Regions from separate parts of the Mesorhizobium sp. M1006 genome, predicted to be linked through region 2. Evidence: predicted binding sites of a transcription regulator. Region 2 holds the regulator's gene; the other holds the start of a gene.
The links. Region 2 encodes LexA, which represses DNA repair genes until DNA is damaged. Its sites were predicted from a motif close to TGTTCNNNNTGTGTTCNG; they were not measured.
Positions count from the first base shown of each region.

Region 1: dinB (DNA polymerase IV) is a predicted target of LexA. The motif match lies at 1,109-1,126, and genes of this name have one in related genera.

Region 1 is NZ_JAMYMZ010000020.1:33,702-37,116, forward strand. It holds gene NKH60_RS19805 (GNAT family N-acetyltransferase) at 1-400, shown strand, start outside; gene ybiA (riboflavin biosynthesis intermediates N-glycosidase) at 499-1,047, shown strand; gene dinB (DNA polymerase IV) at 1,179-2,420, shown strand; gene NKH60_RS19820 (hypothetical protein) at 2,589-3,233, shown strand.
Region 2 is NZ_JAMYMZ010000011.1:126,950-130,364, forward strand. It holds gene NKH60_RS13445 (ComEC/Rec2 family competence protein) at 1-1,459, shown strand, start outside; gene lexA (transcriptional repressor LexA) at 1,453-2,187, opposite strand; partial or broken gene kynU (kynureninase) at 2,635-3,415, shown strand, end outside.

The DNA.
Region 1 (3,415 bases), on a different contig from region 2:
GCTTGCGGACGATGTGCTCGGCGCAGACCGGGAAGACCCGTCCACGCCGCTTGCGCCATCCTATCTCGATGCCTTCAGCGCAATCGATACCGATCCCAACCAGTTGCTGGCCGTCGCGGTCAACGCCGGGCAAGTGGTCGGAACGCTGCAGCTCAGCTTCCTTCCAGGCATTTCGAGAAAAGGCGCCTGGCGCGGCCAGATCGAAGGCGTTCGCGTCGCCCGGCAATGGCGCTCGCGCGGCGTCGGCAAGCTGATGATCGAATGGGCGATTGAAACATGCCGTTCGCGCAATTGCAGCTTCGTCCAGCTCACCACGGACAAAGGTCGACGGGAGGCCCACGCTTTTTACGAGCGCCTCGGCTTCACCGCCAGTCATCTCGGCTACAAGATGGCGCTGTAGATCAGCATTTCATCGCATTCAGCGCCGACCGCTCATCTTCGCTACCCACTCTGGATGGAGCATTGACAAGCCGGCCTTTCGCCCTGCTCCATCCGCCCATGATTTACGACCGAACCTGGCTTGAGAAAACCTTTCGCGCAAAGCCCCGGCAGAAGTTCCTGTTCTTCTGGGGCCATCAGCCGTCTAAGGACGGCCGAATAAGCACGTCGTGCTTCAGCCAGTGGTGGCATGCGCCTTTTACCGTCGATGGCTTGAGCTATCCGACTGCCGAACACTGGATGATGGCCGAGAAGGCACGACTGTTCGGTGATGCTCCGACGGCAACACAAATCCTCAGGGCGGCGAGCCCCAAGCAGGCAAAGCAGCTTGGCCGCCAGGTGAGCGGCTTCGATGGCACCAAATGGGATGCAGACAAATATCGCATCGTCACTGAAGGGAGCTTTCAGAAGTTCCGTCAGAACGCGGCGCTGCGCGAATATCTGTTGTCGACGCATGACCGGGTGCTGGTCGAGGCGAGCCCTGTCGACCGGGTGTGGGGTATCGGCCTTGCGGCGGATGACGAGAGGGCGGTGAACCCGCTGCTGTGGCGCGGCGAGAACCTGTTGGGATTCGCGCTGATGCAGGCGCGCGATCGGCTGCGCGGCTGAACATTTGCCGTGCGCTCGTCATCTGCGGCAGCCTCCGCGCTGCTTGACAATCCACCCACAATGTTCTCTTTATGTTCTCACCACAACTCGAGACAATGCGGCGTTCGAACCGCCGCGGGCGAACGGGCCGGATGGAAGCCAACATCCTCCACGCGGATCTGGATGCCTTCTATGCCTCGGTCGAACAGTTGCTCGACCCGGCCTTGCGCGGCAAGCCGATTGCCGTCGGCGGCGGGGTAGTGCTTGCCGCATCCTATGAAGCCAAGGCGTTCGGCGTGCGCGGCGGTATGCCGGGACGGCGGGCGCGGGAACTCTGCCCGCAACTCGTCTTCGTCGGCGGCCATTTCAAGGACTATCAGCGGCTGGGCGATGCGGCAATCAAGGTGCTCGGCGATTTCACGCCGGTGGTCGAGCGGATTTCGATCGACGAGGCCTTTGCCGACGTCGCCGGCTGCACCCATTTGTTCGGCTCGCCGGCCGAGATCGCCGGCAAGATCCGCCGCCGCGTGCGGGCCGAGCTCGGCCTGCCGATCTCGGTCGGCGTAGCCCGCACCAAGCATCTGGCCAAGATCGCCTCACAGGTCGCAAAACCGGACGGGCTGGTGGTGGTCGATCCGCGCCACGAGCTGGAATTCCTGCACCACCTGCCGGTCGAGCTGATGTGGGGCGTCGGCCCGGTCACCAGGCAGCGGCTGGCCGGCATCGGCGTCAACACCATCGGCGAGCTGGCGAAGACCAATGGTGGGGCGCTTGAGCGCCTGCTCGGGTCGGCGGCGGGAGAGAAACTCAACGCGCTGGCGTGGAACCGCGATCCGCGCAAGCTCGAGACGCAGCGCCGGGCGCGCTCGGCGGGTGCGCAGTCGGCGCTTGGCCGAAAACCGGCCGAGGAGCAGGTCTTCGTGCCGGCTTTGCTGCATCTGGCCGACAGGGTCGCCACAAGATTGCGGGCGAAATCCCGGCCCGGCCGTACAGTGACGGTTCGCGTCCGCTTTGCCGATTTGCGCTCGGTGACGCGCTCGATCACGCTCGATCAGCCGATTTCGGCGACCGCCATGCTGGCCGAGATCGCCGAGGCGCTGGTGCGCAAGGTGCTCATCGACCATCCGCACGAAAAGACAATCTCGCTGCTGGCGATCGCCGTATCGCATCTGGAGCAGCATGCCGGCCTGCAACTGGAACTGCCGCTCGGGCTCGACGACGATCGCCGCCGCCCCGGCACCAGCAAGGGCGCGGCGCGCTGGACCGCGGATCGCGCCGTCGACAAGATCCGCGACCGCTTCGGCTGGGAGGCGGTGGGCTACGCCTCGGTCGCGCTCGAGCTACAGCGGTCGGTTCCCGACGCGTTTCGCGAGCTGGCCGAAAAGGAATTGTGAGCCTCGATTACACTTTGGTTGCCAAGTCGCCGGAATGACGTTGAAGGCTGCGCCGTTGTGAATTTATCTTGGGACCAGTTCGTCGTGCACCGGTTTGGGTATCAACCAGACAGGGTAGCACCCGCTCGCAAATCCTTCCGCCCTCACTTCGAACGACAGGAGATCGGCATGGGACAGAACGCCGGATATTTCGCACTCATCGTTGCCGGATTGGTGACCAATGCAACGACGCTGGCCAAGCCGCTCAACCCGGACCGGGCGATTCCATCCCTGGGCGATATCAACTCGCCGCTGGCCAGCCCGCTGTTCAAGCAGGTCAAGGCCGGGCCGCTGGAGATAAAGCTTGAGGAAACCACGCTTGCCGATGTCGAAAAAGCCTTCGGCGGAGCGATGCACGATGAAGGTGACGCCGGAGATTCACGCCACTGGCTTTGCTATGCCGGCCCCGACGCCGGCGGATCGCCGTCGATCTTCTGGTTCGTATCCGGCGAGATGGGTGGCTCCGACCATGGTGTCCTGTCCGTCGCCCTGCAGCCGAACCCGGAAGGCAAGGTGCCGGAAGGATGCGCCGGCGCGCCTGCCAGCCTGACAGCTATTGAACTCGATACGCCCGGCGTCGGAGCGCCGCTGAGCGACGTGGCCGCGAAATTTGGCGCCGCCAAGCCCGATCGTTACGGCCATTTCGGCTTCGCCGCCTCTTATCCTGCTTCGTCTCCCGACCAGAAGGACGCCACGGTCACGCAGACGCTCACCTACACAGCCGGCAACGGCAGGATAACCGGCGTGGCGGTGACGCAAGTCACCACCAATTAGGGTGTCCCCGCTCGGTCGGCGAATGGTTCACGTGTGATTGATTCAGCCGCGCCCGAGCCGGGCGGCCTGCTTGCTGGCCACCTCGTTATGCAGATTGGTTCTGATGTGCCGCCCGGGCCCGCCTCCTCCTGCAAATGCGACATTCGAGGCGGCCCTGGTCGTCAGACCAAAAGCGTTGCGCC
Region 2 (3,415 bases):
CTACCACATCATCTCTATCTCGGGGCTGCATATGGCGTTGGTCGCCGGCACCATCATGGCGCTGCTGCGGGGTGCCTTTGCGCTGTTTCCCGATTTCTCATCGCGACGGCCGGTCAAGAAATATGCCGCGGCCGCCGCGCTTTTTTCGATTGCGGCCTACCTCGTCTTTTCCGGCATTGTCGTGGCGGCCGAACGCAGCTTCATCATGCTGGCGGTGATGCTTATCGCCGTGCTGTTCGACCGGGCCGCGCTCACCATGCGCAACCTGGCGATCTCGGCCATCGCGGTCATCCTGGTGTCGCCGCACGAGGTGGTCGGTCCGAGTTTCCAGATGTCCTTCGCCGCGACGGCGGCCCTTGTCGGCGCCTATGCAGGCTGGTCCGATTACCGCGCCGGCAGGGCCACCACGCCGCCGCCGCGGCAGTCGCCGCTACGCTTTGCCACTCGAAAGGTCCTGCTGGGCATGTGCGGTCTGGCGATGACCTCGATCATTGCAGGGAGCGCCACGGCGCTTTTCGCCATATGGCATTTCCAGCGCGTGGCGCCGCTCAGCCTGTTCGCCAATCTGGCCATCATGCCCATCGTGTCACTGGTCGTCATGCCCTTCGCCGTTCTCAGCGCGCTGGCGATGCCGTTCGGTGCGGATGGCCCTTTTCTCTATGTCATGGGCAAGGGGCTGACGGCGATGATCGCCCTGTCCGGGTGGATCTCGGAGCGCTCGCCGATCGATGCGGTCGGGCTGATTTCGCTGAGATCCGTCCTTCTGGTGACGATCGCCCTCGTCATTGCCAGCATGGCGACGACGTGGTTGCGGCTGGCGGCACTTCCTTTTGCGCTCGCCGGCTTGCTGACGACAACGCAGACACGCATACCCGACGTATTGGTCTCGGAGGACGCACGGCTGGTCGCGCTGCCGATCGGCAGCGGTGAACTCGCGGTCAACCGGGCACGCCCGAATGAGTTCACCATCGACAACTGGAAACGCGCGCTCACATCAGAGGCTATCGTCGCGCCGGAAACACCTGGAAAGAACGACCCGCAATTCGACATTGCCGATCCGGCCGACCTACCGCCGGGCATGCCGTTCATTTGCACGGACGGCCTCTGCCTTGCCAGGCATCCATCCGGCGCGATCATCGCGCAAGCCAAGGACCGCGATACTGCGCGGCCAGCCTGCGCCTTTGCCAGCTTGATCGTCATCGACGACGCCACCGCCCATAACCCCTGCTACTACGACCGGCTGGTCCTCGTCGTCACCAAACGGCAACTGGCGCGCGCGGGAAGTGCCGCCGTCTATTTCGATCCACAAGCGGCAACACGCGCCGAGATCCGCTTCGCCGTCGAAAAATCATACCGGCCCTGGCACGTGCAGCGGAAATTTTCACGCGCGGCACGGGGCCTGCCGCCATACCGCCGGGCCGACAACCCCAAAGCCGGCGCCAAGGGCGGAGCTCAGTAGCGGCGGATCAGTCCGACGAGCTTGCCCTGCACCTTGACCCTGTCTGGTCCGAAGATGCGCGTCTCGTAGGCCGGATTGGCGGCTTCCAGGGCGATCGAGGCGCCCTTGCGGCGGAACCGCTTCAGCGTCGCTTCCTCCTCGTCGACCAGTGCCACCACGATCTCACCGGGGCTCGCCGTATCGGCATTGCGGATGATCACCGTGTCGCCGTCGAAAATGCCGGCCTCGATCATCGAATCGCCTTTGACCTCAAGCGCATAATGCTCGCCGCCCATGATCATATCCGGCGGCACCGAAATCGAATGCGTCTGGTGCTGGATGGCGTCGATCGGCACACCGGCAGCGATGCGGCCCATCACCGGGATCGAAACGGCGGCGACGACATCGTCGTCATTTCCGGCTGCGGGCACGCGCGACGATGTCGGCTTGCCTTGCCGAGGGGCGCCTTGCCCAAGACTGCCCTGGATGACACTCGGCGAGAACTTGCGTGCCGCATTGAGGCCGGGGGCGATCGAGTCAGGCAGGCGTAGCACCTCCAGCGCACGGGCCCGGTTGGGCAAACGGCGAATGAAGCCGCGCTCCTCCAGCGCCGTAATCAGCCGGTGGATTCCGGATTTGGAAGCCAGGTCGAGCGCTTCCTTCATCTCGTCGAATGAAGGCGGGATACCGCTTTCCTTCAACCTTTCGTGGATGAACATAAGCAGTTCGTGTTGTTTGCGTGTCAGCATAGCGACCCCCAACAGAATCAGAAAAACAAACCCAGAACAAACACTATCTGTTCCAGTTGTGTTCCGCAACTGTTTAAAGTTTAATGAATGCGTTAAGGCTCGGGAAACAAACGACGTCCCCTACCGGCGTACCGCATTTTCACCGCCGCGAGCCTCATCGCCTTGATTCTGCTTTCGTTTGCGCCCTTCTGGCCTCCTAGAAGGCAGCACTGGCATCGGCCGTCGGTCGGCAAAAGGCACGGAATTGAACCCGTATCGACTGTGCGGTTTGGTCGATGCACCGTGAACGAAACGAACTCAAAACGCCAACCTGGGGTTAAGTCCCAGTTTCCACCGCCTGGTCAGGCTGCTTCTCGCCGGTGGAGCCTTGCTGCGCGCAACCAGGTAGTGGAAGAACAGTCGATGCGTGTCCGGCGTTGCGTTGGATCTTGGGGGAGCAGACAAATCATGACAGGAATTCCCGATCTCGTGGCCATAAAGGCGATGGATGCCGCGGATCCGCTGCGCGCGATGCGCGACCGCTTTGTGTTGCCGCAAGGAGTGATCTATCTCGACGGCAATTCGCTAGGAGCTGCTTCACGTGCCGCTTTCGATGAACTGCACAAGGCCGCGACCGAAGAATGGTCGCATGATCTCATCCGCGCATAGAACACGGCCGGCTGGTTCAACATGCCGCTTGAACTTGGCGACCAGCTCGGGCGCCTGATCGGTGCCGCGGCCGGCCAGACGGTGGTCTGCGACACGACATCGGTCAACATCTACAAGCTGCTGCACGCCGCCATGGCCATGCGACCGGAGCGGCAGGTCATCGTCGCCGAGGGCGATAGTTTTCCGACGGACCTCTACATGGCCGAGGGTGTGGTTTCGACGCGAAAAGATACGCTGCTGCGCCTCTCGGGGGTCGACGCGCCGACCATCGAAGAGCTGATCGACGAACGCACCGCCGTGGTGCTGGTCAACCACGTCAACTATAAGTCGGGCGAACTGCGCGACATGCCGGCGCTGACGCGCAGGGCTCAGGAAGCCGGGGCGATGATCGTCTGGGATCTCTGCCACACCGCCGGCGCGATGCCAGTCGAGCTCGACAAGGCAAACGCCGATTTTGCCGTTGGCTGCACCTACAAATATCTGAATGGCGGCCCGGGCGCGCCTGCCTTCATCTATGCGGCTGAGCGGCATCTTTCCTACATCCAGCAGCCGCTCACCGGCTGGTGGGGCCATGCACGGC